Undibacterium parvum: one gene and its partner. The protein of the gene in region 1 interacts with the protein of each later gene in a pairwise test. Links are inferred from orthologs where the notes say so. Each region holds a gene or a part of one and is shown on either strand. Other genes may lie near its edges. The genes, in order: odhB and lpdA.

Evidence for each region.
Region 2: the proteins of odhB (region 1) and lpdA interact in binary tests that used the Escherichia coli proteins (3 or more experiments, as listed by UniProt). The link is inferred for Undibacterium parvum from one-to-one orthologs.

Annotation. Positions count from the first base shown.
Region 1 is NZ_CP034464.1:4,235,109-4,250,126, reverse strand. The notes cover bases 4,435-7,309. They hold odhB (2-oxoglutarate dehydrogenase complex dihydrolipoyllysine-residue succinyltransferase), read right to left. Parts: upstream 6,559-7,309; coding sequence 5,311-6,558; downstream 4,435-5,310. Other genes in these bases: EJN92_RS18540 (2-oxoglutarate dehydrogenase E1 component), read right to left, coding at 6,617-7,309; EJN92_RS18550 (PspC domain-containing protein), read right to left, coding at 4,960-5,298; lpdA (dihydrolipoyl dehydrogenase), read right to left, coding at 4,435-4,897. Also shown: upp (uracil phosphoribosyltransferase), read left to right, coding at 1-376; EJN92_RS18570 (pyridoxal phosphate-dependent aminotransferase), read left to right, coding at 396-1,562; EJN92_RS18565 (hypothetical protein), read right to left, coding at 1,774-2,205; cell division protein ZapE, read right to left, coding at 2,286-3,383; more of lpdA, read right to left, coding at 3,470-4,434; more of EJN92_RS18540, read right to left, coding at 7,310-9,472; gltA (citrate synthase), read right to left, coding at 9,758-11,062; EJN92_RS18530 (FAD assembly factor SdhE), read right to left, coding at 11,124-11,429; EJN92_RS18525 (succinate dehydrogenase iron-sulfur subunit), read right to left, coding at 11,579-12,289; sdhA (succinate dehydrogenase flavoprotein subunit), read right to left, coding at 12,301-14,076; sdhD (succinate dehydrogenase, hydrophobic membrane anchor protein), read right to left, coding at 14,079-14,447; sdhC (succinate dehydrogenase, cytochrome b556 subunit), read right to left, coding at 14,447-14,860; EJN92_RS18505 (GntR family transcriptional regulator), read right to left, coding at 15,016-15,018. UniProt on the Escherichia coli protein: E2 component of the 2-oxoglutarate dehydrogenase (OGDH) complex which catalyzes the second step in the conversion of 2-oxoglutarate to succinyl-CoA and CO(2).
Region 2 is NZ_CP034464.1:220,163-235,162, reverse strand. What follows is about bases 59-2,915. They hold lpdA (dihydrolipoyl dehydrogenase), read left to right. Parts: upstream 59-514; coding sequence 515-2,317; downstream 2,318-2,915. Other genes in these bases: EJN92_RS01030 (hypothetical protein), read left to right, coding at 2,712-2,915; aceF (dihydrolipoyllysine-residue acetyltransferase), read left to right, coding at 59-501. Also shown: more of aceF, read left to right, coding at 1-58; more of EJN92_RS01030, read left to right, coding at 2,916-3,173; EJN92_RS01025 (hypothetical protein), read right to left, coding at 3,535-3,741; EJN92_RS01020 (IS110 family RNA-guided transposase), read right to left, coding at 4,464-5,483; EJN92_RS01015 (hypothetical protein), read right to left, coding at 5,644-6,093; EJN92_RS01010 (GNAT family N-acetyltransferase), read right to left, coding at 6,229-6,639; EJN92_RS01005 (antibiotic biosynthesis monooxygenase family protein), read left to right, coding at 6,925-7,254; EJN92_RS01000 (DUF2938 domain-containing protein), read right to left, coding at 7,593-8,078; EJN92_RS00995 (helix-turn-helix domain-containing protein), read left to right, coding at 8,160-8,603; EJN92_RS00990 (helix-turn-helix transcriptional regulator), read right to left, coding at 8,925-9,890; EJN92_RS00985 (glutathione S-transferase family protein), read left to right, coding at 10,037-10,705; EJN92_RS21370 (hypothetical protein), read right to left, coding at 10,821-10,970; EJN92_RS00980 (YncE family protein), read right to left, coding at 10,999-11,268; EJN92_RS00975 (hypothetical protein), read right to left, coding at 11,351-11,752; EJN92_RS00970 (DUF2867 domain-containing protein), read right to left, coding at 11,893-12,411; EJN92_RS00965 (ABC1 kinase family protein), read right to left, coding at 12,532-13,875; and 2 more genes. UniProt on the Escherichia coli protein: Lipoamide dehydrogenase is a component of the glycine cleavage system as well as of the alpha-ketoacid dehydrogenase complexes.

The DNA of each region.
Region 1 (15,018 bases):
CGATGGCATGCTCGATCTGCTGCCAAACGCGCGCGTTGGACATATCGGGCTATACCGTGATCCCGAAACTTTAGAACCAGTTGAGTATTATTTTAAAGTACCGGAAGATATCGCTGATCGCCTGGTCATCGTGGTCGACCCTATGCTCGCTACCGGCAACTCTGCTGCTGCTGCAATATCTCGCCTCAAATTACGCGGTGCGGTCAGCATAAAATTTGTTTGTCTACTGGCCGCGCCCGAAGGTATCAAGGTCATGCAAGCGGCTCATCCCGATGTCTCTATCCTGACGGCATCGATAGACCAATGCCTGAACGAGCATGGCTATATTGTCCCAGGCCTGGGCGATGCGGGCGACCGTCTATTTGGTACCAAATAAATTTTTACGTACTTTTAACATGAATAAACCAGAGCTGTTGCAAATGAAATCGAAGTTACCAGAAGTTGGGACTACCGTTTTTTCAGTGATGTCAGCGCTGGCGGCAGAGACCGGCGCCGTCAATTTAGGTCAGGGCTTCCCTGATTTTAATTGCGATCCGCTACTCATCGATGCCGTCACGCTGGCGATGCAAGAGGGCCATAATCAATACCCGCCTATGGCTGGTGTGCCCGCATTACGCAGCGCCATCTCGACCAAAATACAACAGCTCTACGGCCATCTTTACGATGCCGATCATGAGATCACCGTCACCGCCGGTGCGACCCAGGCGATCATGAGCATTTTGCTGGCCTGCGTCCATCCTGGCGATGAAGTGATTGTGATTGAACCGGCTTACGACAGTTATGTTCCGGCGATCAAACTGGCAGGTGGTGTGCCGGTGTTTGTCTCGATGCAGTTAGGAGCGAACGGCTACAGCATAGACTGGGATCAACTGGCCGCGGCAATCAGCCCCAAGACCCGGCTATTGCTGCTCAACTCGCCGCATAATCCCACTGGTTTTGTGTTGCAGGAAAGTGATATTGCGGCGCTCACTCGCATCGTTCAACATACCCAACTGCTGATCGCCTCAGACGAGGTGTATGAACATATGGTGTTTGATGGGCAGCGCCATGAATCGCTGGCACGCTATCCGGAGTTGGCGGCACGCTCCTACATCATTTCCAGCTTTGGTAAGACTTACCATGTCACAGGATGGAAAGTTGGCTTTGTGGCGGCACCGCGCGCACTGATGACAGAATTTCGTAAAGTTCATCAATTCAATGTCTTTACCGTCAATACGCCCATGCAATTGGGACTGGCACGCTACATGGCTGCGCCTCAGCCTTACCTGGAATTGGCAGATTTTTATCAAAAAAAACGTGATAAGTTTCGTGCCGGTTTAGAAAATTCGCGCTTTAAACTACTGCCGACTCATGGCACGTATTTTCAATGCGTCGATTATTCGGCAATCTCGCAAAAATCAGAAAGTGAGTTCGCACAGTGGCTCACGCGCGAGATCGGTGTGGCGGCGATTCCTGTTTCTGCTTTCTATCATCAAGGCCATGAAAGCGGCATAGTCAGATTTTGCTTTGCGAAACAAGATGCCACTTTAGAAAACGCATTGCAACGCTTACAGGCGATTTAAGTAAGATACTCAGAGGGGGTATTATGAGCATGCGCACAGCGGATATGCGCGAATACCCTCATTTTTAGGCATACTCCCTTAGGACTTACGCAAAACCGCCCCAGCGTCGTGGTCTCCGTCTTGCCATACTAAAGTACTGTCTTCGACGGTACGCCTAGCTGGAACAATTTTGCGTAAGTCCTATCCCTAATAATAAGGATTTACAGGGTATTTATTGAGCTACAGGGGTATTTTTTATTTGCAAATCAGCATCAATTTGATCGATATGCTCTTTGCGTTGAAATGCCTTGGCTTCTACCGAGATACGTTGAAGTACTGCAAACAGTTTGCGACGCAGTAACTTGCTATCATTAATGCAGGAAGTGACAAAAAACTTATCATAGCAATCATTTTCCGCTTGCAAGTACCAGAGGCGCAATTGCTCTTGCCCAATCTCAGACTCATTGAGCGCAAGCTCAGCCTGCACTCCGGTTTGTATGCTGGTGGTGGCAAAGCGCACATCCAATTCGGCTATTTTCTTTTGCAAGACGGCAAGCTCAATTTTATCCTCTTGCGCCTGCAGACTCTGGCAAATAAATCCTGTGCTTAGCGCTAGCAACACCAGTACCGTGTTCACGCCATGCCATTGGTAAGTCTTGTTCATTCGTATCCTTGGGTTTTATGCTTTACTGCAGCGCTAGTCCAACATTATAGGTTTAGTTCGGTTCTATGCTTAGCCGCGAGCTAGACAATACCCGCACTTAGGTCGCGTTGATCGGCATCCATGTATTCACGTGACTGCATTTCTATGATCCGTGACACGGTGCGATGAAATTCATTCGACAAAGTACCTGCGGTATATAGTTCTTCAGGAGTCACTTCGGCTGACATGATTAATTTTACTTTATTATCATAAAATACATCAATCAACCACGTGAAACGGCGCGCCTCAGAAGACATCGCTGCCGACATGGCTGGTATAGAAGACAGTATGACCGTATGAAAACGACTGGCGATTTCGAGGTAGTCGTTTTGCGAACGTGGACCGCCGCATAGAGTGGCGAAATCAAACCAAATCACACTACCGGCACGACGCAAAGCTTTCAGTTCGCGCCCTTCAATATTCACATGCCCGTCTTCATCACTGGTTTCTGCGATACGCACAAAGGCCTCACGTAGGCTTTGATCGGTGGCAGCGCACAGCGGCGTCAGATAAGCCTGCACCTGTTCCAAAGCACGCTTACGATAGTCATTGCCCGAATCGACATTGATCACATCTAATTTTGTCTTGAGCAAGGCAATTGTTGGCAGCATCCGGTCTCTATGCAAACCATCCGGATACAGGGTATCGGGCTGATAATTCGAAGTCATGACAAACGACACACCATTTTCGAATAGAGCATTCAACAAATTATATAAAAGCATGGCATCTGCCACGTCAGAAACATGAAATTCATCAAAACAGATCAAACGGTATTTCTTGGCGATGCGGCGCGCCACTTCATCGAGAGGATCAGCCACGCCTTTTAATTCATCCAACTGACGATGCACCGCCCGCATAAATTCGTGAAAGTGCAGCCTGCCCTTGCGCACCACAGGCACCACAGAATAAAAACTATCCATCAAGAAGGATTTGCCGCGCCCGACCCCACCCCACATGTACACGCCGCGCGGCACATCCGGCCGCGTGATGATACGAGTGAATTTATTCGAGCGTTTGGATTTATACAGTACCCACTCATCGTAGGCTTGCTGAAGACGCGCCACTGCAAACTGTTGCGCCGCATCGGCTTGAAAGCCGCGCGTGGTCAATGCATCATGGTAAAACTCGGTGACATTCATGTGCACTAAGAAAAAAGGATAACAAGTTAAACAAAAGCCGCTGATGATTTCTCACCAGCGGCACAGAACCGAAAATTTCTAATTTTTTAGAAATTCAAAGAACGCTTATCGACCGCCAAGGCAGCTTCTTTAGTCGCTTCCGACAAGGAAGGATGCGCATGACAGATGCGTGCGATATCTTCGGCAGAAGCGCGGAACTCCATCGCAACCACCGCTTCAGAGATCAGTTCGGAAGCCATAGGGCCAACGATATGCACACCCAAAATCTCATCGGTAGTAGCGTCAGCCAAAAACTTTACCATGCCCGATGTGTCACCCAAAGCACGGGCGCGACCATTGGCCATAAATGGGAAAGTACCCGCTTTATAGGCTACGCCATCGGCCTTCAGTTGTTGCTCAGTACGACCAACCCAGGCAATTTCAGGTGAAGTGTAAATCACCCAAGGGATAGTATTGAAGTTAACATGACCGTGCTGACCGGCGATACGCTCAGCCACTGCAACGCCCTCTTCTTCTGCCTTATGCGCCAACATAGGGCCACGAACCACGTCACCCACCGCCCACACATTGGTCAAATTAGTTTTGCAATCAGCATCCACCGCGATAAAGCCACGCTCATCAAGTTGCAAGCCCACCGCTTCGGCATTGAGGCCGTTGGTGTTAGGCGTGCGGCCAATGGAGATAATGAGTTTATCAAATACGGCTTTTTGTGCAGCGCCTTTGTCATCGGTATAGTTGACAGTAACGTCTTTTTTACCTTTGACGATGTCGCCGATTTTAACGCCCAAATTAATCGACAAGCCTTGTTTGACGAAAAGTTTGTTCGCTTCTTTGGCGATCTGCTCATCGACTGCACCGAGGAAAGTCGGCAAAGCTTCCAGTACGGTGACTTCCGCACCGCAGCGACGCCATACGCTACCCATCTCCAGACCGATGACACCGGCCCCAATCACACCCAAGCGCTTAGGCACGGCAGCGATAGTCAGTGCGCCATCATTGGAGAGTATTAAGTCTTCATCAAACTCAGCACCTGGCAAAGGACGCGCATTTGATCCAGTCGCAATCACGATATGTTTGCCAGAGATATTTTCTTCGGCCTTACCCGCTACTTTGATGCTGTAAAGACCGTCGACAGCCTGCACAAAGGAAGCGAGACCATGGAAAAAAGTGACTTTATTCTTTTTAAACAGGTAGACGATACCGTCATTATTCTGTTTAACGATGGTGTTTTTACGCGCCAGCATCTGGGCGACATCGAGCTCCAGCCCCTTGACCTTGATACCGTGGTCAGCAAAGGCGTGACCAGCATGCTCAAAGTGTTCGGATGATTGCAGCAATGCCTTAGACGGTATGCAACCGACGTTAGTACAGGTGCCACCCAATGCCGGGCCACCTTTATCATTACTCCAGGCGTCCACGCAAGCGACTGAAAAGCCTAATTGCGCTGCGCGAATAGCAGCAATATAGCCGCCTGGACCGCCGCCGATCACGACGACATCAAATTGTTTACTCATGGATATTCCCAACTTAATCTGGTTTTAATACATCTCTTACCGACAGCACCTGTTACTTATTTTTAGTCTTCTTCTGGAACAAAAATCCAAGCAAGAATATAGGCAACTAAGCCAAACCCAAAATAGAAACTGAAAGTGACGAACAACAAACGCCAGACCCAAGATTCCAGGCCCGTCAATTTACCGAGCCCGCCACAAATCCCGCCCAGCCACTGATCATTTTTCGATCGGCGGAAACGATTCAACTGATTCAGCGAATTGTCTCCATCAACAAAATTTGGAGCGGCCGACGATGGAGCATCCTGCAAGAGTTTGGTCTTGGCTTGCGCGAATTCTGCATCAGTCAGGGCGCCTGACTGATGCAATTCATGCAGACGTTTGATTTCGTCAGCGAGATTCATAGTGTATGGATTTTATAAATCTAACAAAAGACGGGCTGGATCTTCCAGCGCTTCCTTCATCGCTACCAGACCCAAGACAGCTTCGCGACCATCAATGATACGGTGATCGTAAGACATCGCCAGATAGTTCATAGGACGCACCACGATTTGGCCATTCTCAACAACCGCGCGGTCTTTGGTTGCATGCACACCCAAGATCGCTGACTGAGGAGGATTGATAATTGGCGTCGACAACATAGAACCGAAAGTACCACCATTGGAAATGGAGAAAGTACCTCCGGTCAAATCATCTAAAGTCAATTTACCATCTTTTGCCTTGGCACCGAATTCACCGATTTTCTTCTCGATATCGGCGATCGACATTTGATCCGCATTACGCAGAATAGGCACTACCAAACCACGTGGTGAACCGACCGCGATACCAATGTCAAAATAACCGTGGTAGACAATATCATTACCATCAACAGAAGCATTGATCACTGGATATTTCTTAAGTGCAGCTACCGCAGCTTTCACAAAGAAGGACATAAAGCCAAGCTTAACGCCATGCTCTTTTTCAAATTTATCTTTGTACTTGTTACGCAAATCGATTACTGGCTGCATATTGACTTCATTGAAGGTCGTCAAAATCGCGTTAGTCGATTGTGATTGCACCAGGCGCTCTGCAATACGTGCACGCAGACGGCTCATAGGCACGCGCTCTTCTGGACGATCACCCAATTTTGGTGCTGCAGGCGCCGCAACTTGTTGCAGAGCTGGCTTAGCAGCAACCACTGCCACCGGCGCTACTACAGGCACTGCAGCTTTAGCAGAAACAGCGGCTAAAGCGTCGCCCTTAGTAACACGACCATCTTTGCCCGAACCATCAACAGCGCTCGCTGCCAGATTATTTTCAGCCAAAATTTTAGCGGCCGCTGGCATTGCAACACCAGCAGAAGATTTTGCACCGGTATCAACGGCGGCAGCTGCAGTTGCTGCAGGCACTGCCGAGACTTGAATCGGGCTCACTTTTGCAGACGCATCGGTATCCAACATTGCGATCACTTCACCCGCGACGACCAAACTGCCATCGCCCTTGATGATTTGGGTAATCACGCCATCTACCGGCGCTGGCAATTCCATAACGACTTTATCAGTCTCTACATCGACCAGATTTTCATCGCGAGTCACAGCCTCGCCAATTTTTTTATGCCAGGTCAGCAAGGTCGCTTCTGCGACGGATTCAGATAACTGGGGTACTTTTACTTCGATAATTGCCATGTTTTTTCTCCGTTTCGGATTCTATTGGGCGCAGCAGCTTCTACCGCGCCGCATGTCTTTACTTGGTCAGGATATAACCCTTGAGCTTGGAAAAAGCGGTATCCAGTAATGCTTTTTGCTGCGCATAGTGCTTGTCGTAATAACCGACAGCAGGAGACGCACTTGCTGGACGACCTGCATAGGCAAGCTTCTGTCCATCTTCCAAACTTTCAAAGATGTTGTGCTGAATCTGGAACCAAGGTCCCTGATTTTGCGGTTCATCTTGAGTCCAGACCAATTCCGACAACTCAGGGAATTTCTTCAATTCAGCCGCAAAACTCTTATGTGGGAACGGATACAGCTGTTCAACACGAATGATCGCGACATCTGTCAAACCACGCTCTTTACGCGCATTCACCAGATCAAAATAAACCTTACCTGAACAGGCGATAACGCGCTTAACCTTCTTGGCATCGATTTTCTCGTCGACTTCACCGATCACGGTATGAAAACTACCTTTGGCCAATTCCGACAAAGCAGAGCCTGCATCTTTATTCCTGAGCAGAGACTTCGGTGTCATGATTACCAGAGGCTTACGGAACATCCGTATCATCTGACGACGCAATAGATGGAAAATCTGCGCAGCGGTAGTCGGCTGAACAACTTGCATATTATTGTCAGCACACAATTGCAGGAAGCGCTCAGGGCGGGCTGAGGAATGCTCAGGACCTTGGCCTTCATAACCGTGCGGCAACATCATGACCAACCCAGATGCACGGCCCCACTTCACTTCGCCAGAGCTAATGAATTGATCGATGACGACCTGTGCACCATTGGCGAAATCGCCGAATTGCGCTTCCCAGATCGTCAAAGTATTTGGTTCTGCTGTGGAATAACCGTATTCAAACGCCAGTACTGCCTCTTCCGATAAAACAGAGTCAATCACTGTAAATGGTGCTTGCTTCTCTGAAATATTTTGCAGAGGAATATAAGTACCGGCATCCCAACGCTCGCGTTTCTGATCATGTAACACAGCATGACGATGTACGAAAGTACCGCGTCCAGCATCTTGCCCAGTCAAACGGATAGCGTAGCCAGAAGAAACCAGAGACGCATAGGCCAGATGTTCGCCCATACCCCAATCAAGATTCATCTCGCCGCGTCCCATAGTTGCGCGGTCACCCAAGACTTTTTCGACCAGGCTATGCGGTTTAAAACCTTCTGGCACCACTGTAATACGCTGGGCCAGACGCTTTAACTCTGTCATTGGCACAGCAGTATCAGCAGCATCGGTCCACTTACGATTCAGGAAAGGAATCCAGTCAACCGCATATTTATTTTTAAAGTTCGAAATAACTGGGTCGCGGGTATGTTTACCTGCATCCATTGCATCACGGAAGGCTTTCACCATCTGATCGCCAGAATCCGCTGCAATTGTGCCCTGAGCCGACAATCTGTCAGCGTACAGTTTGCGAGTACCTGGATGTTGACCAATTTTCTTGTACATCAAAGGCTGAGTCAAAGCAGGTGTATCTTGCTCGTTATGCCCCAACTTACGATAACAGATGATATCAACCACCACGTCTTTTTTGAATTCCATGCGGTAATCCAAGGCGATTTGCGTCGCCAGAACTACAGCCTCAGGATCATCACCATTGACATGCAATACTGGTGCTTCAATCATCTTAACGACGTCGGAGCAATACAGAGTGGAACGTGAATCGCGCGGATCAGATGTGGTGAAACCGATTTGATTATTGATCACGATATGCATAGTACCGCCAGTACCGTAACCACGCGTCTGCGCCAGATTCAAGGTTTCCATGACCACACCCTGACCTGCAAAAGCAGCGTCACCATGTACCAGAATAGGCAAGACTTGCGAACCGTCTTTATCACCACGACGCTCCATACGCGCCTTGACAGAACCCTCAACGACAGGATTCACGATTTCAAGATGCGATGGATTAAATGCCAGTGACAAATGTACTGGACCGCCTGGAGTAGATACGTCAGAGGAAAAACCCTGGTGATATTTAACGTCACCGGAAGGTAAATCGTCGCCATGCTTGCCTTCAAATTCAGCAAACAGATCCTGCGGCATTTTGCCTAGTGTATTAACCAACACATTCAGACGGCCGCGATGCGCCATACCGATAACGATTTCCTCTACACCGCGCTCACCCGCGCGTTGTATGGTTTCGTCCATGGAAGCGATAAAACTTTCGCTGCCCTCAAGAGAGAAACGCTTTTGTCCCACGTAGCGGGTATGCAGATAACGTTCCAGTCCTTCCGCAGCTGTCAGACGATCAAGTATATGTTTTTTCTTGTCGGCAGTAAAACTTGGAGTCGAGCGTATCGATTCCAATTTCTCTTGCAACCAGCGTTTTTCCGTAGGATCGCTGATGTACATGAATTCAGCACCGATAGAACGGCAATAGGTATCGCGCAAGGAGTTCAATAAATCGCGCAGTGAGCACGTCTCAGCACCAAAATAGGTATTACTGATATTGAACTGTATATCCATATCTGAATCGGTAAAGCCATAGAAACTCGGCTCCAACTCAGGGATACTCGGACGCTCCTGGCGTTGCAAAGGATCCAGGTTTGCCCATTGGCTGCCCAAAAAACGATACGCAGCAATCAATTGCTGAGCGGCCACGCGTTTGCGTCCCATATCAGCATCAGTTGTAGCGAGCACGGTCCGTATCGGGCCTTGCTTTGCACGTTCGGCGAAAGAAGCAATCACAGGAGCATGCGCAACGTCTGGACGGGCGGAACCGTCAACAGCCGGGACATGTTGCATTGCATCGAAATAGGCGCGCCAATTATCAGGCACAGACCCAGGATTATTCAGATACGCCTCATATAGTTCTTCTACGTACGGCGCATTGCCGCCGAACAGATACGAGTTAGCGTTTAATTGTTGCATCATCTTGCTCACCTTTCTTCGCGTTTTGCGAGATTAGCGGGTTAATCTAACCTTCCGCGACACGGCCTGACCGGTTAGCGGATTGCACATCAAGTTGTGGGGAAGGGCTGATTTGAAAATCATTGCAGTTTTGCTTCACTTGTTATTTTTCAGAAAAATGACCAATTGAAGCAAAAATGAAAATACATCCAAAAATTTCACTTTCGAGCCGAAGCATAGCATCTTTATTCAATAAAAAAAAGGCGAGTCACGAAGACTCGCCTTTTTTGCACACTTTTCTAAAAACGCTTAGCGCTTCTCTATCGGTTGCACGTCGCGTGTTTGAGAACCCACAAACAACTGACGTGGACGGCCGATTTTTTGCTCAGGATCAGAAATCATTTCCTTCCACTGAGCGATCCAACCTACGGTACGCGCCAGAGCGAAGATTCCGGTAAACAAGGAAGTTGGAATACCCAGCGCGCGCTGTACGATGCCCGAATAGAAGTCAACGTTTGGGTAAAGTTTGCGAGAAACGAAGTATTCGTCTTCCAGTGCAATTTTCTCCAACGCCATCGCCAATTTAAACAAAGGATCGTCTTGTAAACCGAGCTCCTGCAAGACTTCGTAGCAAGTTTCACGCATCAATTTTGCGCGAGGATCGTAGTTTTTATACACACGATGACCAAAACCCATCAACTTCACGCCAGAATTTTTATCTTTAACCTGTCTGATGAATTCCGGGATGTGATCGACACTGCCGATCTCTTCCAACATACTCAAGGCAGCCTCATTTGCACCACCATGCGCAGGACCCCACAGGCAAGCGATACCCGCAGCGATACAAGCAAAAGGATTGGCACCTGAGGAACCAGCCAGACGAACAGTCGAGGTCGATGCATTTTGCTCGTGATCAGCATGCAAGATCAAAATACGATCAAGAGCGCGCACCAAAACCTCATTGGTTTTATACGGAGCACACGGTGTCGAGAACATCATATGCATAAAGTTAGCACTATACGACAAGTCGTTGCGAGGATAAACAAAAGGCTGACCGATAGAATATTTGTACGCCATCGCCACTAATGTAGGCATTTTCGCGATCAAGCGGATTGCAGAAACTTCGCGGTGGTGCGGATCGTTAATATCCAGAGAATCATGATAAAACGACGCCAGGGCACCAACAGTACCAACCAATACCGACATAGGATGCGCATCACGACGGAAGCCGCGGAAGAAAAATTGCATTTGCTCATGGACCATGGTGTGATTGGTCACTGTTGCAACAAATTTTTCTTTTTCTACTGCATTTGGCAATTCACCATTGAGTAACAAATAGCAAGTTTCCAGGAAGTCGCCGCCATTTACAGCCAACTGTTCGATAGGGTAACCGCGATACAACAATTCGCCCTTATCACCGTCGATGTAGGTAATCGAGGAATTACATGCTGCCGTCGACATAAAACCTGGATCATAGGTAAACATGCCAGTGGTCGCATACAACTTGCGGATATCGATGACATCAGGACCAACTGTCCCTTTGTAAATTGGCATTTCCAATGATGGTGAACCATCGGAAAAAGATAAGGTTGCTTTTATTTCAGAGTTGGTCATGGCTCTTCCTTCGATGTAGAGGTGAGTCGTTAATTAAAAAAACACAAAAAAATTATTGAGCTTAGGCTTGTTGCAATCGAACTAAAAGTGCGCGGACATGAGGAAAATCAACTTCTGCCTCCGGCTGTTTTTTTGCCATCAACAAGTCCATCAAGGTGTTATCTGACAACTCCATCAATCGACTAAAGGCATCGACCTCATCATCAGACATAGCTTCCTCGTGAGCATCTAAGAAGCGCGTCAAAATCAAGTCATTTTCGAGCAAACCACGGCGCGCACGCCAACGCAGTCGAGCACGCTTGGCTGGGTCACTCTGATGGGATTGCATAACATTTTCCGACATAGACGCAGGCATAGATACAGACATAAGCACTTTCAATCAATACTTCTTATTTCAGGCAATTCTCGGCGCAATCAAAAATCACGCTCAGGCGCGAGCTTAAAAACCGCTTGAAATAAGGGCGGCATCCACAGGAAGCCGCTCTTTTTACCACTGAAAAAATCTAAAGATCAGGCTTAGACTGCACGTCTAACCATCAACTCTTTAATCTTGCCAATAGCGCGCGTTGGATTCAAGCCTTTAGGGCAAACGTCCACGCAATTCATAATCGTATGGCAACGGAACAAACGATAAGGATCTTCCAGATTATCCAAGCGCTCACCAGTAGCCTGATCACGTGAATCAGCAATAAAGCGATATGCCTGCAATAATCCAGCAGGACCTACGAATTTATCCGGATTCCACCAGAATGAAGGACAGGAGGTCGAACAACATGCACATAAGATGCATTCATACAGACCATCTAACTCCTCGCGTTCAGTCGGCGACTGCAGACGTTCTTTTTCCGGAGGAATAGTGTCATTCATCAAGTAAGGCTTGATCGAATTGTATTGCTTGAAAAACTGAGTCATGTCGACGATCAGATCGCGTATGACTGGCAAACCTGGCAAGGGGCGCAAAATGATAGGCTCGGTAAGCTCATTCAAGTTGGTAGTGCAAGCCAGGCCATTTTTGCCGTTAATATTCATCGCATCGGAACCGCAAACACCTTCACGGCATGAGCGACGCAGGGCTAGAGAATCATCCACATCTGCCTTGATGCGTTGCAGCGCATCCAGCAACATCTTGTCAGTATCTTGCAATTCAACTGTCAGATCTTGCATGTAAGGCTTAGCATCCTTGTCTGGATCGTAGCGATAGATTTGAAATTTTAATGTGCGTGCCATTGTGTATCTCTTTAAAAAGTACGAGCTTTAGGCTTGAAGGTTTCAACTGTCAGCGGCTTGGTAACGACCGGCTTATAATCTAGGCGATTTCCTTCTGAATACCAAAGCGTGTGTTTCATCCAGTTTTCATCATCACGTTTTTCGTAATCGCGATGAGCGTGCGCACCACGAGACTCTTTACGTGCATTCGCCGATGTGATGGTGGCTTTTGCGGTTTCTATCAGATTATCCAACTCCAAGGCTTCAACACGGGCAGTATTAAAGACTTTAGATTTATCTTTAAAGGAAACATGCTTACGACGCTCATCAAGCACCATGATTTCTTTGTAGCCAGCCTGCAATAAATCATCGGTACGGAACACACCACAGTATTTTTGCATGGTGCTACGAATGTCATTCGCAACATCTTGAACGCGCTCAGAACCTGTACTAGTTTCCAACTTAGCCAAACGTGACAATGCCAGATCAGCCGCATCTGCTGGAAGATCTTTATTGCTGCGCTCTTTAAGCTTACTTGCAACCACGTGGTTACCAGCGGCGCGACCAAACACCAACAGATCGAGCAAGGAATTAGTACCTAAACGATTCGCACCGTGCACGGATACGCAGGCGCACTCACCAATCGCATACAGGCCATTAACGACTTCACTCGCGCCATTTTTAGGAGCGACGACTTGACCATGAATATTCGTAGGGATACCACCCATCTGATAGTGGATAGTTGGCACTACAGGAATTGGTTCTTTAGTCGCGTCGACATTGGCGAACTTATGACCAATTTCCAAAATAGAAGGCAAACGCTTTTGAATTGTATCCGCACCAATATGACGAAGATCGAGCATCACATGGTCTTTGTTCGGACCACAACCGCGACCTTCTTTGATTTCTTGATCCATAGAACGAGAAACGAAATCGCGCGGAGCCAAATCTTTCAGTGTCGGCGCATAGCGCTCCATGAAGCGCTCACCTTGACTATTGACCAAGATACCGCCCTCACCGCGCACACCTTCGGTAATCAATACACCTGCGCCAGCCACGCCAGTAGGGTGAAATTGCCAGAATTCCATATCTTGCAAAGGCAGGCCGGCACGTGCAGCCATACCCATGCCATCACCGGTATTAATAAAGGCATTGGTAGAGGCAGCAAAAATACGTCCAGCACCACCAGTCGCGAAAATTGTGGTTTTCGCTTCCAACATCATCACCTGGCCGGTCTCCATCTCCAGAGCAACCACGCCTAGTACATCACCATCAGCGTCGCGAATCAAATCGATCGCCATCCACTCCACATAGAAATGGGTACGAGCACGCACATTGCGTTGATATAAGGTATGCAATAAAGCATGCCCAGTACGATCGGCTGCTGCGCAAGCGCGCTGAACCGGTTTCTCGCCAAAATTAGCAGTATGACCACCAAACGGACGTTGATAAATCGTGCCGTCAGCATTACGATCAAAAGGCATACCGAAATGTTCTAATTCATACACCACTTTCGGTGCTTCGCGACACATAAATTCAATCGCATCCTGGTCACCCAGATAATCGCCACCTTTAACGGTGTCGAACATGTGCCAGAACCAATTATCTTCCGACATATTACCCAGAGATGCACCGATACCACCTTGTGCAGCAACTGTATGCGAGCGAGTTGGGAAAACTTTGGATAAAACAGCGACGTTGAGCCCAGCCTCTGCCAATTGCAGCGAGGCGCGCATACCGGAGCCACCAGCTCCGATGATGACAGCGTCAAAACGACGGGAAGGAATGGCGGATTTGATTGCAGCCACGGTTAAACTCTCCACAAAATCTGTGCCGCATATCCGGCACTAGCGACCAACCACACAATAGTGGCGACCTGAAACACAAGACGCAAAATCACTGACTGCGTCACATAATCCATCCAGACATCACGCATACCAACCCAGGCATGGTAAAACAGTGCCATGAAGACGGTGAAGGTGGCTAGTTTGAACCATTGTTGAGCAAAAATCCCAGCCCAGCCTTCATAGGAAAAATTGTTTCCTGTTAAAAACAAGCCCAACAAGATAATGGTATAGATGGCCATAATGATCGCGGTGACGCGCTGAGCCAACCAATCACGCAAGCCATAGCTGGCACCGACCACCAGACGCTTAGGTCCAATATTATTATTCGCCATCAAAATACTCCAAACAATTTCAATGCAACTACTGCAGTCAATGCGAGACTAAACAGCAAAACGGAAACTGCCGATTTACGTGCGGAATCTTTATCTAACCCCATATGCAGGTCCATCAGCAAGTGACGAACGCCAGCACTAAAATGATGCAAATACGCCCACACCAAGGCCAAGATCACTAACTTAACAAAAATACCAGAGGTAAATTCTTTAAGGACAGCGAATGAACTCTCAGAACTCAAGCTCATTTCAAGCAAATACAAAATAAATGGCAATAACAAAAACATCAACATGCCACTTCCACGATGCAAGATCGAAACAAAGCCAGCCAACGGCAATCTATAGCCACCAGCAACCGCATCGATCAAGCGCATCTTGCCAAAGCGCGGCTTATTTTTTACTACTTCAGACATAAATAATCTCCCCATTAATAGCCTGTACAAAAACCTTACAATTTTCGCCTATTTTGGTGCATCGCACCAACAAAAAAGACAGGTATTTGCAAAATACTCGCGCCTTACAGTCAAATTTCACAAAAAACACGGAAATATTGGTGTTTATAAGGAAGTTA
Region 2 (15,000 bases), 4.0 Mb from region 1 along the record:
AAGGCTAGCGTTGCGGCACTGAAGAAATTCAAGGCCTTCAATGCTTCGCTAGACGCCACCGGTGAAAACCTGATCCTGAAGTCTTACTACAACATCGGCTTTGCCGCCGATACGCCAAATGGCTTGATGGTGCCGGTGATTAAAAACGCTGACCAGAAAACCCTGTCGCAAATCGCGCTAGAGATGGGCGAGTTGTCGGCGCAGGCAAGAGACGGCAAGCTCAAGCCTGCTGACATGCAGGGCGCGACTTTCACGATTTCTTCGCTCGGCGGCATCGGCGGTACGGCATTTACGCCTATCATCAATGCGCCTGAAGTGGCGATTCTGGGTCTCTCCAAGTCTTCCATGAAGCCAGTTTGGGATGGCAAGCAATTCGTGCCGCGCCTGATTCTGCCTATGTCGCTGTCCTACGATCACCGCGTGATAGACGGCGCGATGGCGGCCAAGTTCTCTGCGTATCTGGGCGATGTCTTGTCCGATCTGCGTAAAACCTTACTGTAAGCGGAGACTAATAATGAGCACGATAGAAATTAAAGTACCGGACATCGGCGATTTTAAAGAAGTTGAAGTCATAGAATTACTGGTCAAAGTGGGCGACACCGTCAAGGTCGATCAATCACTGGTGACGGTAGAGTCAGACAAGGCCAGCATGGAGATCCCTTCCAGCCACGCCGGTGTCATCACCGAACTGAAGGTTAAGATTGGTGACAAGATCGCCGAAGGTTCTTTGCTGGCAGTAGTGACGGCAAGCGCCGATGCTGCGCCAGTAGCGGCACCCGCTGCAGCAGCCCCAGCTCCAGCCCCCGCTACAGCCGCAGTAACACCAACTGCAGTAGCAGCACCGGCAGCAGTGCTTACGGCTGCACCAGCCGCTTCCAGCTATGCCGGTCAAGTCGATGTTGAATGCGACATGATGGTGTTGGGCGCAGGTCCGGGCGGCTATTCGGCGGCTTTCCGCTCGGCGGATCTGGGCATGAATACCGTGCTGGTCGAGAAATATTCGACACTCGGCGGCGTCTGTCTCAATGTCGGTTGTATTCCGTCCAAAGCTTTGCTGCACGTGGCTGCCGTGATCGATGAAACCGCTTCTATGGCCAAGCATGGCGTGACGTTTGCCGCACCGGCAATCGATATTGATGCTTTGCGCGGCTACAAAGAAGGCGTCATCAAAAAAATGACCACAGGCTTGTCCGGCATGGCCAAGGCGCGTAAGGTCAATGTGGTACAGGGTGTCGGCCAGTTCGTCAGCCCGCACCACATCACCGTTACTGCGGCCGATGGCACGCAAAAAACCATACAGTTCAAGCAGGCGATTATCGCTGCCGGCTCTGCGGTGGTGAACCTGCCATTTGTACCAGTTGATCCGCGTATCGTCGATAGCACCGGTGCGCTGGAATTGCGTCAGATCCCTAAACGCATGCTGGTCATAGGCGGCGGCATCATCGGCCTGGAAATGGCGACCGTGTATTCGACCTTAGGTGCGCGCATCGACGTGGTTGAGATGATGGACGGCCTGATGCAAGGCGCAGACCGCGACATGGTCAAGGTCTGGCAAAAGTTCAACGAAAAACGCTTCGACAATATCATGTTGAAGACCAAAACCGTAGCCGTAGAAGCGCTGCCTGAAGGCATCAAGGTGACGTTTGAAGCGGCAGAAGCGGGCGCTGCAGCACCAGCTCCACAGCTGTACGATCTGGTATTGGTTGCGGTAGGCCGCAGCCCTAACGGCAAGAAGATCGCCGCCGACCAGGCTGGCGTGGCAGTGACGGATCGCGGGTTCATCAACGTCGATAAGCAGATGCGTACCAACGTGCCGCATATCTTCGCCATCGGTGACTTGGTCGGCCAACCTATGCTGGCGCACAAGGCCGTACATGAAGCGCATGTCGCAGCCGAAGCAGCGTTTGGCGAGAAAGCCTTTTTCGACGCCAAGGTCATCCCATCGGTGGCTTACACCGATCCTGAAGTGGCATGGGTAGGGATCACCGAAGACGAAGCCAAAGCCAAGGGCATTAAGCTAGAAAAAGGGCATTTCCCATGGGCAGCCTCAGGCCGCGCAGTGGCAAACGGCCGTGACGAAGGCTTCACCAAATTGCTGTTCGATGCGGAAACCAAACGCATCGTCGGCGGCGCCATGGTCGGCACCCACGCCGGCGACATGATAGGTGAGATCGCGCTGGCAATCGAGATGGGCGCAGACGCGGTCGATATCGGCAAAACCATCCATCCGCATCCAACTCTGGGTGAATCGATAGGCATGGCAGCAGAAGTCTACAAAGGCGTCTGCACCGATTTACCGCCTATGCGTAAGAAGTAAATCAGCGTTTGGTAGCTTGAATCTAAACTTTAGATCTAAGCTGCCAAAGCCTAAAAAGCCCGCGTGCAAGCAATTGCCAGCGGGCTTTTTTATTCAACACAAATAGAAATAGTGCCTAGCCCAACACGCATATTCCATGCGGGCTGCAGGGCAGTGTGCTTGGAGAAGCGCATGGAATATGCGCAGTGGCGTCGCCTGTTTTGAAAATTGTCTAATAATCGGGGTTTATCTGACGTGATGTATTTGCCGGCTTGGTTCGACAGGCTAAATAATCAGTACAACAAAATTTAGTCAATATCCACGCGGGTTTCAATGCATTCAAGAAAATTGTCTTTTTTAACATATTCGGTTAGTATTGTAAAATGAAAATTAAAACAAGTAGGCAACTCAAATCATGTCCACTGATGAATTATATGCAGAACTAAAAGATGACATCGCCGTCGTTGCCAATCCGTTGTTTGAATTTTCAGAAAAATGCCTCAAAGAGCGAGGCAATTTTCTTCCGCATGGTGCAGTGCTCGATGCGAGCGGAAAAGTTGGGCTTGTTGCCGCTTCACCCGATCCAAACGGCAGGTCAAAGTCCACAGAGGTTTTGCCTCTCCTGCACGAGGGGCTTCGCGCTCAAGTAAGGGAAGGAGATTTGGTCGCTATTGGTGTCGCCGAAAATGTCACGGTCACGCCGCAAGGCCAGCCATCCACGGAAGCAATCAAAGTACTTTTCGAGCATAAGCGGGGGCTGGTTGTAGCGCTCTACCTTCCATTCAAAAAGAAATTCCTGCGTGGCTACTCATTCGGCCAAGCGTTCACCGTTGTCACTACCGGAGAAGTCAATGCGTGGGCAGGCCCCGTTGGCTAACATCCTGGTCAAGGCGCGAATTCGCCACTGAGACGTTACGCCTAATATATGAAGTCAACTCGGTAAAGCGTGATGACTCATCTATTACGCCGTATTGAATCTCAAAACAGGTAACGCCACTGCCCATATTCCATACGCTTCTTCAAGCATGTTGGGCTGTGAGGCGCATGGGATATGCGCGCTGGCTTGCTGTTCTTCTGTCGTTGTTGTGCGATTGCAGGCCGGTGGTAGACCGGCAACTACATACCTTTTTTGCTTCGCCAAAAAAGGTATGCCAAAAAAGGCGCCGCAAAGTCGCTGTCCCTGCGGGATACCCAATTATGCAGGTCGTAAAATGGGAAATGAAGCAAACTCGCTACGCTCAAACAGCTTCACTTCTGATCCATTTTCCGCCCCGCACAATTGGCAGCGCCACATGCGAATTCGAGTCAAAAGCAGAGTCAAACCCCAGGTCAAAAGCCAAGTCCAAAGCCAGGTCAAAACCCAAGTCAAAACCCAAATCAAAAGCCGAGTCAAAAGTCAAGTCAACAGCAGCACCGAATTGCCGTAGCGCGATGTGCTTGCGCATTGCTTGTGCAAAGAGACGGCCGCCGCACCACGGATGTGTTGACTTTCGCCGTTCGCATGTGGCGCTGCCGCTTGTGCATGGCAGAAAATGGATTAGAAATGAAGCTGTCTGAGCCGCAGGCGAGTTTGCTTCATTTCCCATTTTTTGACCTGCACAGGCGGGTACCCGCAGGGCAGCGACTTTGCGTCGCCTTCTTTTGCTTCCGTTTCTTGGCGAAGCAAGAAAAGGGAGTAGCCGCCGGTCTACCACCGGCCAGCAATCGCACAACAACGACAGAAATACAAACAAGACCAAGCCACAGCAAACCAAAAACAGCATGCCGCCAACACGCATATTCCATGCGGGCTACAGGCCTATGTGCTTGAAGAAGCGCATGGAATATGCGCCGTGGCAGGGATGCATATGAGATTTCATATGGCTCAATAGATGAAGCCCATTGCGTATATGGACTCCTCCAATCTTGCAAGTTTTTTGTTTAGACAATAGGTGTAACTGCTCGCGTATATCCGGCTTCTATTTGGGTGCCGTCGCACCCGAGCCATAATGGAATCTGCGCGCTTGCTCCAGAACGCCCTAGCGACCTTATCTTTTTCAAGATAGAGGGCCTATTCAATAGGCTGGTGATTCAAGCGCCGGTTTAACCTGTTTGCCATCACTTCAAAAATCGCAATTACTGCTGGTTGTTACTCGTCACTACTTCAATTTTGTCTCAACGTTTCGCACTAAATTCCCGCACTTCTATAGGTTTCTTTTCGACTTAATACCGCCCAGGCAATGCGGGCGTTTTTATTGGCCAAGGCAACTGTCGCAATGTTTCGATTTCGCCTTGCCATCAATCCTTGTGCCCATCGACTTCGTCGGTCTTGTTTATTGGTGCAGGCATTTAATGCCGCTCGTGCACCATGAATGAGCAAGGTTCTGAGATAGGTTTCGCCACGCTTACTAATGTGACCTAAACGTTCTTTGCCACCACTTGAATGTTGGCGCGGAACCAGACCTAACCAGGCTGCCATGTCTCTGCCATTGGTAAATTGTGTAGCGTCGCCTACTGCCGCAACCAAAGCGCTGGCGGTGATTGGGCCAACACCTTCTATTTCCATGAGTCTTTGAATTCGCTCATCGGATTTGACTGTCGCTTCAATACGTCGATCATGTGCTTTAATTTTGTCATCAACTTGCCTCAATTCTTCTGCCAATTCACTTAATAATTGGCGGAAGCGCTCATTAAGTTGTCCATCAGTTTGTTCCAGCAGTATGGGTAAGGCTTGACGAACCTGAGAAATGCCCAAGCCAATAACGATACCAAACTCACCAAGCAATCCGCGTATTTCATTGCTTAACGCAGTTCTTGCTCGAATTAGGCGACTGCGAATTCGATGTTCTGCTTGAGTCACTTGCTGGTCAGTATTTTTGACCGCAACAAATCGCATTGACGGACGACTAACTGCCTCACAAATTGCCTCGGCATCATTGGCATCGTTCTTGCCACTCTTTACGTAGGGCTTGACGAATTGTGCGGCGATAAGCTTGATCTGATGACCGTACTTGCTTAATTCTCTTGCCCAATAGTGCGAGGAACCACATGCCTCCATACCGATTAAACAAGGTGGTAATTCTTTGAAAAATTCATGCATTTGCGCACGACGTAACTGCTTGCGCATCACCACTTTCTCAAATCGATCAACGCCATGCAATTGAAAAACTTGTTTTGCCAGATCGATACCAATTCGACTAATATTCATTTGGACTTCTCCTCTGTGAACTGACTAGTTTTATGACTCATCAGTTTGGCACAGTTGATGCCGTAGGGGGAGGAGTCCATTCCATTGCCCTACGATTACGCCTTACCGCGTTGGTGCGCGGAGGTAGTAGACCCACCTGCTATGCAGTCGATTTGGCTTTTCACTCAAGCTCCATGAAATATTTAATCAGACCCACAGGCTTTCTCTCTTCAGTTCCGAAACACCGAAATAGTTCATCAACTCCCTTCTGATGAGCGGCCTTGTATGTCGGATCATCTTGTAGGTTGACACTATCTTTCACGTATTGAATGGTATCAATGTTTTGATCGTGAAAAACGATTGAGTGACCTGCAATGATTCTAAGAATTGCATCTTCCTCAGATTTACACGGAGAGCCAAGTCTTTGTAGAGCTGCGTCAAAGAAGCCGAATAGATAGCCTCGCACAAATTTGCTTTGAAGCTCAGCCGTATAGTTTGGCCGATTTCGACAAAGGAGTAGTTGCATATCCAGAACCGTCGCAACGCTTCCTATTGCCTTGACACTCTGTTTATCTAAAGTATCGAACACAGCATCGAGAGGTGTCCTCTTTTTTTTAAAAAAACCAAACATGACTATCTCTTTCTTGTGCGAGTGTTGTGAATAAAGCTTCGAGAGGCCTAACGTTGGAAATAACTTGCAGCCGGAATGCCCGAGGCATGGAAGGAACCCAAAGCGTAGCTTTGAGCTGTCAGGTTGATTAAATGGTTAGGCCTCTTTAGTAACAAGTAATTTCTCCATCTTTGCTGGGTCATTTGGCATTGACATATATCCTTTCCCGATGTACCACGAAATAAGCCAGCTTGAATCTATCGTGCGATCAAAAGGGCGGGGCTCTAGCCTAATCGATTCGCAGTGAAGGCTCTTCGCAAGTTCCTCAGAGTATGAAAGCAATTTGCTACCGATGCCTCGTCCTCGGTACTCCGGAAGTACAAATAATTCGTAAATGAATCCTAACGACTGATCGCTCCAGTTGTCGTAGCAAAGAAAACCAACGTCACATTCGCTGATTTTTGCAATAAACATTCTTGATCTACCGTTCTTTGCTCGTTCTGCGAGTCCGCGAAGCATTGAGTTCGTAACAAAGGTAGATATTGTGATTTCGATGATGGATAGCATTAGAACTCCAAAATATGAGAACGGACTAACTAGAAATGTGCGCCACCGTGACGGGCTACGCATGATACTTTAATAAAAAATTTTTGAAACCCGGTAGTGGACTGGCTTTGGAAATATTTATTGCATTTTGGATACCATTAAACGAGCTGCCAAGGTCAGGTCTTGCGTTGCAACAGCGTTGTGAAGCAAGGAGCACTCGACGAGCAGCATGAGCAATGCGCAGCAAACTCGATGGTAAACTGCACGCTGCGAAAAAATTCGATGACTATCCAAGAGAGTGCGCGCATGAGTTCAAAAGGTCCAGGGTTTGCCGTTTTGTATCGGTGGCGTCTGCACGAAGACGCCGAAGTATCATTTGTGAGGGCATGGACACGCGTTTCAGAGTTGCTGCTTTCTGAGCGTGGCTCGCTTGGCTCTCGTCTGCACCGCGGTCCCGATGGTTTGTGGTACAGCTATGCACAGTGGCCGAGTGCAGACGCCAGGAAACAGGCATTCGCTCTCGAATCTGTAGATCCTGAAGCTGAGCGCCAGATGACCGAGGCCATCGCAGAACGCTTCCCTGAAATCGTTCTAGAGCCAGTCTCTGACCTCATGGTTTTACCTTCAAAAAACTAAAAGAGTTAGCAACGCAATTGAATTCAAGCTTGTAACTCGGTAAGACGTAGCGTGCTCCATCTATCCCATTGTAAGCAATCTCAAAACAGGCAAGCCCACTGCGCATATTCCATGCGGGCTGCAGGCCGATGTGCTTGAAGAAGCGCATGGAATATGCGCAGTGGCAGGCATGCTTATGCGATTCCAAACAGTTCAATAGATGAAGCCAATTGCTCCCTGCAATTGCGCCTTACCGCGTTAAATAGGATAGGGGAGAAACGAGCGGGGATATACATTGAATTTTCCTGAGGGCTTGGTAGTCAATGAAAAATGGCGATGATTTGGTTTGAGCTTCATATTCAGGCTATCAGCACTATGATTCGAGCAGCGATATAGAGTCCGCAGCCAAAAACGATGTGCGTGATCAAACTCTGTAAGCGCGCCGACGCAGGATGAGGCGTGCGTGAGGCCGCAATACCTGCGCCCATCCCCGGTTGCATTAAAAAGAAGGGCGCAGTCACGCTTCCTACGCCGACGGCCAGGGCGGGGGCAATCGTCGGCAGCCCAATCCAAGCCATTCCCCAAATCGCAACGAGCATGGCAGCGAATGTGATGCCCACCAGATAATGGGTCAGCCATCCTAAAATAGCTTCGCCGCGTACAGCTGCGGAATCTTTTATGCTGTTATGGCGAAAACGGCCACGGGGCATATGCGCAATCCATCGGCCGAGCAAACCATAGTTTGGCATTGGGATGCGGAGCAGTGCTTGGCGCATGAGGCTCCATAAATCCATCACCGCTGTCGCTCCAATGCCAATCAACACCACATTCAATAAATCGTTCATTTTTCTCTCCGGCAGTCTCTTTGATTGAAATAGGCTGCTATCCTACGAGTTCAAGTTAACTTGAGGTCAAGGACTATTTAAATGGATATTGCTGAAGTGGCGCAACGCTCGGGCTTACCCGCCTCCACACTGCGTTTTTATGAAGAAAAAGGGCTTATTTGTTCGGTCGGCCGACACGGGCTGCGGCGACTTTTTGGCAACAACATCTTGGAACGATTGGCGCTCATCGCCTTAGGGCGTGCAGCCGGTTTTTCCTTGGCTGAAATTTCTCCGATGCTAGGCGCAGAAGGCACCCCGCAAATTGATCGACAACTCTTGTTAGACAAAGCCAGGGAACTCGATCGCACCATCCAAAAATTAACCGCAATGCGTGATGGACTACAACACGCCGCCGTTTGCAAAGCGACTAGCCACATGGAATGCCCAACGTTTCGCCGTCTAATTGGTTTGGCGGCAGCTGGCGTCAATCGTGGGGATGAGGAGAAAAAACACCGTAATCGATCTCGAACTAGTCAAAGTGTGTAACGGTTAAACAAATGAACTGGGTGATGCAAGACCTGAGTCCAGCACACAGCACCCTGCATCTCAAACACGACCAGGCCACAGCAATCCAAAACCGCATGCCGCCAACGCGCATATCCCATGCGGCTCGCCCGCCTATGTGCTTGAAGAAGCGCATGGAATATGCGCAGTGGCGCTGCCTGTTTGAGATTTTATACGGCGTAATAGATGAAGCCCATTACGCCTTACTGAGTTGCATTAGAATAGAATGCGTCAACGCAAGACCTGCCCAGTACTTGCAAGCATTTACCAATACTTTACTTGTTTTGACGCCACGCGGAAGACTTACGTCTTATAGATAGATTTCATACTGGTGATGGCTTCCATGACTTTTTGGCGCAGCTCTGGCGGCTCCAGCACTTCTGCTTCGTTCCCAAAGCGTAAGATATCGGCACAAGCCATCATCAGAGATCCGACAGGCATGGTGGCTATGCACCAGCCTTCTGCATCAGTTTCAGTGGACAACTGCATTTCTGAAAACGCATACGGTGACAAAAAGTGCTCCCGCCATTTCACACCAATAGGTGAGAGGCGCAGTGTTGCCATATTGCTGTGCATGTCGCGCTCCAGTTTTTCTGTCGATTTGCGCCAGTAGGCTGCCAGGTCAAATGGGCCTGGCCTCTGGAAACGCTCATCCAGTACAGAAATTTCCTGTATGCGCGAAATTCTGTAGGTGCGCGGAAGCTCATCGACTTGAGCGACCAGATACCAGGAACCAGCTTTCATGACCATGCCCAAAGGCTCCACCGTGCGCTCCCGTATGCCTTTCCAGCTCTGGTAGCGTATCTGTATCCGCTTATGTTCCCATACGGCATCAGCCACCAGAGGCAGGTATTGCGGCTGTTCCGACTGGGAAAACCAGCTGGGTGCATCAAGGTGAAAGCGGGAACGCATTTCCAGTGCACCTTCACGCAGGGAAGCTGGCATGGCAGACAGCAATTTGTTTTGCGCCGCCATCATGACAGATCCCAGCCCCATGTCGCTTGCCGCACCTGCCAGGCCGCTCATGAACAAGGTTTCTGCCTCCTTGGCGGACAAGCCATTCAACTGCGTGCGGTAGCCATCCAGCAAACGATAACCACCACCAGACCCGCGCTCGCTATAAATAGGAATGCCCGCTTCGCTCATGGCGTCGATATCGCGATAAATGGTACGCAAATTGACAGCACATTCTTCTGCCAACTCAGGCGCAGTAGCAAAACCGCGCGCCTGCAGGATGGCAAGGATGTTAATCAGACGACTGGCACGCATACATGGGCAAAGCCTTATTTTTGTACAAATCTTAAAATAGTAGCAAATATTAACCAATCCTGACAAAAGATGTCAGGTATGAAAGCATATTCTTACATCAACGGCCCGGCAATCCCGCCACCGCAATGAAAAAGAAAGGTCTTACCATGAAAAATACAGACAACATCACCCTGTTCTACGCTCCACAAACACGCGCTACAGGAGCTTTGATTATGCTGGAAGAATTGAGCGCACCTTATCAATTGCATGTCTTGAACATGAAAACTGGCGAACAAAGGCAAAGCGAATATCTGTCCATCAACCCCATGGGTAAAGTACCTGCAATTGAGCATCGTGGCCAGCTCATTACCGAGCAAGTAGCGGTATTCTTGTATCTGGCTGACCTGTTCCCGCAGGCAGGACTGACACCTGCACTGGATAGCCAGTTGCGCGGTCCTTATCTGCGCTGGATGGCCTACTATGCGGCATGCTATGAGCCTGCACTGGTAGACAAGTTTGCGCAACATCCGCCAGTGATGCCTTCGATGTGCCCTTACGGTGATTTTGACACCATGCTGGGCATCATCAAGGCGCAACTGGAAAAGGGACCATATTTACTGGGTGAGCAATTCACTGCAGCAGATGTACTCTGGGGCAATGCCTTGCGCGTGGGTACCATCTTCAAGCTGGTGCCTGAGTCACCTGTCGTCATGAATTATATTGAACGTGTTTGCAGCCGTCCGGCTTTTGTCAAAGTCGATGCCATTGATGCTGCCTGGGCAGCAGAACATGAGCGCATCGTCAGTGAATCCAAGCCTGAAGACAAGGCTGCCTGATCGAGGCTACTGATTGAGCCAGCCTTAACACCTCTGTAAAAAACAATGTCCCTGGTCCGGATATCTTTCCGGGTCAGATACATGCATGAGGCTGCCAGGGTCAAGGCTGCCAGGGTCAGGCCTTGCGTTGATCTGGTCCAGGTTCCAACTCAAAGCGCAAGACGTAGCGCGCTCCAACTATCATGCCGTAAGCGATCTCAAAACCGACTAGCCCACTGCGCATATTCCATGCGCTTCTCCAAGCATGCCGGCCTGTGAACCGCATGGGATATGTGCCTTGGGCCTATGCCATGTTAGGATTTTGCGGCGAGCTGCTGCACGATTTGCTGGTTGCTGCGGTCGACCTTGGAGATGCTCAGGTCTTCGTTGAGTACATAGGCTAGCTTGCCGTCGCGGGTGAACACGATGGCTTGACGCGGTTGCTTGAAGCCGGCGATGGTGGCGACTACTTTGAGGCTGGCGACATCGATCACTGAGACGGTATTGTCGGCCAGATTGCCTGAGTACAGTTGCTTGCCATCTGGGCTTAACGCCGCACCGTAAGGGGCACGCCCGACCGCCACTAGCGCGCTGATCTCGCACTTGGCGCTATCGGCCGACGGCTTACTGAGTTTAATGTGTTGCTAAACCAGTTTGGTAAAGCTTTTAACGCGATAGAACACTGCTTTGTCGTGTACGCAAGCCCATGCCAACAGTCAATGCTATGACTAGGAAAACAGGCCATAGATACATGCTTGTGACATTGCCAAATCGCGAGATACTGTAAGTTAGAAACAAGATAGACAAGGCAAGGAGTTGGGCAATGATGTACTTGGCGAGTGCGCGGTTGTTCGGATTCATGAATAGATAGGCTAGCGCTACAATCATCAATCCGTAGGCTGTGGTCACAGAACGCCAGGCGACTTCGGCAATCGCACGAATGCCAGGAGGCAGGGAGCTCTGTTGAATCGGGGCATTCAATTGCGGGCTGCCCACGAAGATTTGCATGCCTATCATGAACAAGCACAGCAATGCTGCACTTAAGTACCAGCAATTTTGCTTTCGCATAGGATTTTCTTTGATGTCATTTAATTTGTGACTTACACAGATAAGCTAAGCTGCGTAGGGCGCACCCTACAAAAGTCGATTTGCCTAAGCCTTAAATTTGCCTGAGCGACTTTCGGTTCTGCTCTCGCTTTCGGTAAGCTTCAAGCTGACAATAATCCTTTCGTTAGCACCGCTGGCGCAATAATTTTATGCGCCGGTGCAACAAAAAACATATACACGCGGCCTAGTACATTGTGAGTGTGCACCACGGTAGTCAGGGCGACGCAATGCTGCTCGCCCTTACTCTGTTTGAAAACCGATATCTTGACGTTCAGATGTTTGTCTGAATCACCCAAGATGATTTCGTTCTCTGATAAATATTGTAAAGAGAAGATACCAATGCGGTCGCCGACTCGGTAGGCGCTGACTGGCTTTTCTTTAAACTCATTCAAAAGCCCTAGATTTTTAAGTCCAAACAAAGTAACGACGCGATTGCGTATGGACATTAAACGGTTGACCCATGCGGGGGTTTTTCTAATGATCATTAAATACAGTTCCAGCGCCGATGGCGTGTTCGTATTTATCGGAAACTGGTAACAATCATGAAAATCTGCCCCGCTCAAACTACGCGCAATTTCGCTAGAGACAGGTACTTCCGTGGCGCTCACTTGTGAGTTCATTTTTTTCCTTGTATTTGAATGAAGGAGAGATTTTCACAATCAACGTTACTGTTCAGCCGACTATGAAGAAAGTCAAAACCCCTCACCGCTGAGACGCGGAGAACGGCAAAGTAGTGCTCCTTATTTTTCTTGATTTGAAATTTGTTTTGTCCATGGGTTGCCCGTCACAACCGTCGCAGCTATTTTTTTTAGCATGTGCATAAGGCCCAAGAATGCGCGATCAAAATACGGCAAGTCTTCATGAAAACCTGCGGCGATGTTCATCATGGTTTTGCTGTTACTGCGTTCAGGCGATGGATAAGCGGATTTATTGCTGAAATCAAAATGCTGACTTCTAAACGGCTCCAATTGCCAGTTGATGAGAGGCGTAATTGCTGGTATCAAGGTTTCAATAAAATCGGCCAAGCTCAATTCTGGCGAAATGACACCGATAGCGATATACGCTGCACGAACCTGTGCATAGTTGTCTTCTGAAGGCGTATCGAACAGCGCTGTCCAGGCCTGCGCCATGGCTTCGCAAAAATCCTGCGAGATTGTTTTGGTACAGCCAAAATCGAGTACGCCTAATTGCCCATCAGGCATAAACAAAAAGTTACCCGGATGTGGATCGGCGTGTAAGCGACCAAGTTGGCGCACGCTGTGCCAGAACCAGTCGTAAAGCAGTTGGCCGAAATGGTCGCGCTGCGTTTGAGTTGGATTGGTAGCTAACCACGGCTCTAGGTGCAAGCCTTCCAAATGCTGCATCGTTAACACGCGGCGGCTCGATTGCTCGCCCAGCGCTTGCGGGATGACGATGCCTGGTAGCGAGACGTGCGCGCCAAACCAGCGCAACTGTTCTGCCTCATGTTCATAATCTAGTTCTTCCGTCAGCTTGTGTTCAATCTCATGCATCATGCGATCGATCAGCTCTTTGCGTGGCATCAGGTCGGTACCCATCGCCAGGGTTTGCAAGAGCCCTTGCAGCATGCGGATATCGCTGCCTATTGATGAGGCAATCCCAGGGTACTGCACTTTAACCGCGACTTTGCTACCATCGGCCAAGCTGGCTCTATGCACTTGCCCGAGGCTGGCGGCGGCAAACGAATGTGGCTCAAACTGGGCGAACATCTGCTCTGGTGCGAGACCAAATTCACGGCTAAATACTTTGTGAACTAGTGCGCGATTGAGTGGCGTGACTTGGTAGCAGCCTTTGGCTAATTCGCGTCGTATGCCGGCAGGTAAAAAATCGGCTTCCATACTTAGCAATTGCGATACTTTAAGCGCAGTGCCTTTGAGTTGATTCAGTGCGCGAAATAAAATGCGCCCAAGTTCAGCTTCGTGCTGATCTCTGGCCGCGTCCTTGTCGCTATCATCACGCGTGAGTTGGCGTGCCCTATGCCCGATATGCGTAATGCCAGCGTGCGCCAGCGCCAGACCGCTAATGGCGCTGCGTTTTAATTTACTGGTGGCGGGTGCCTTGCTCATGATTATTTTCCGAGGCCACGTTTGGCCAGTTTCAACATATCCAAAATACCGGAACCATTTTGCATCAGACGTGACAACTGGTTGCGTAACAAGAATCCGGCCAGCTCAGAGAGCTTATTCACGACACCACTTTTCAATGCCAGGACCAGGATCGCCAAGGTTAAATCGACCAGTTGCGTGGTATCAGAAAATTCTTCTGATTCATCTTTCAGCCAATACGCTATCACTGCAAACAGGTAATCGGCAAACAGGCCGCCCAGCATATTTTTAAAATCACACACCGCGATCTCGCCACTCAGCTCAGCCGCATCGATAAACGCCACTACTTGCGCTTTTAAGGCTTGCTGTCCTGGCATATTGTCACGCATCATCAGTAAGGGCGATTTGCCGACTACGCTGCGCGTAATTGCGACAAACTCACGGTCTGCCAATAACAATTCAAGCAAGGCATCCACCAGGCGTTGCAAACGCTCCTGCAAGCCAAACTCATCAAAGCCCGGCGTTTCTAAAGTTTGCTCCAGTACGATTTCAATACACAATTCGTAATAACCGAGCATTAACTTCTCTTTGGTCGGAAAGTATTTATAGATCGTGGCATCGCCAATTCCTGCTGCCCGCGCGATCTGTTTCATGCTGCTTGCGTCATAACCATGCTCGGTCATCAGATCGACTGCAGTGCGAATAATCTGGCGCCGGGTTTGTTCTTGCTGGGATTTAGATGTTTTCATAATCAATACTCACTATCTTTAAAATTGAAGATTATTGACTTTAATATATACCTAAAGTATTTTAAGTGCAAGAATCATGAGAGTATTCGATTAAATTAATTTTTTATTATGTTTATTGGCGTTGGCACTTGAGCGTGAGAATGCAGGGCTGGGAACCTGAAAAAGGAAGACCTCGTATTTAATTAGTGACCGAAGGCGCAATGGTTGCGGCAATTGCGCCGTAGCGCATGTTCGAAAATAAGCAGCAAATGTTAGCGGCATCAGGCCAGACGACAAATGCCATGCAAGTTCAGTGAGCTGCGCAGTCTTAAGCGGGCACGAAATAGTACGACCCATAAATTGGCGGCGGATAGGTTGAGTTCTGCGCAGATTTCTTCGGCTTCGCATTCCAACCAGG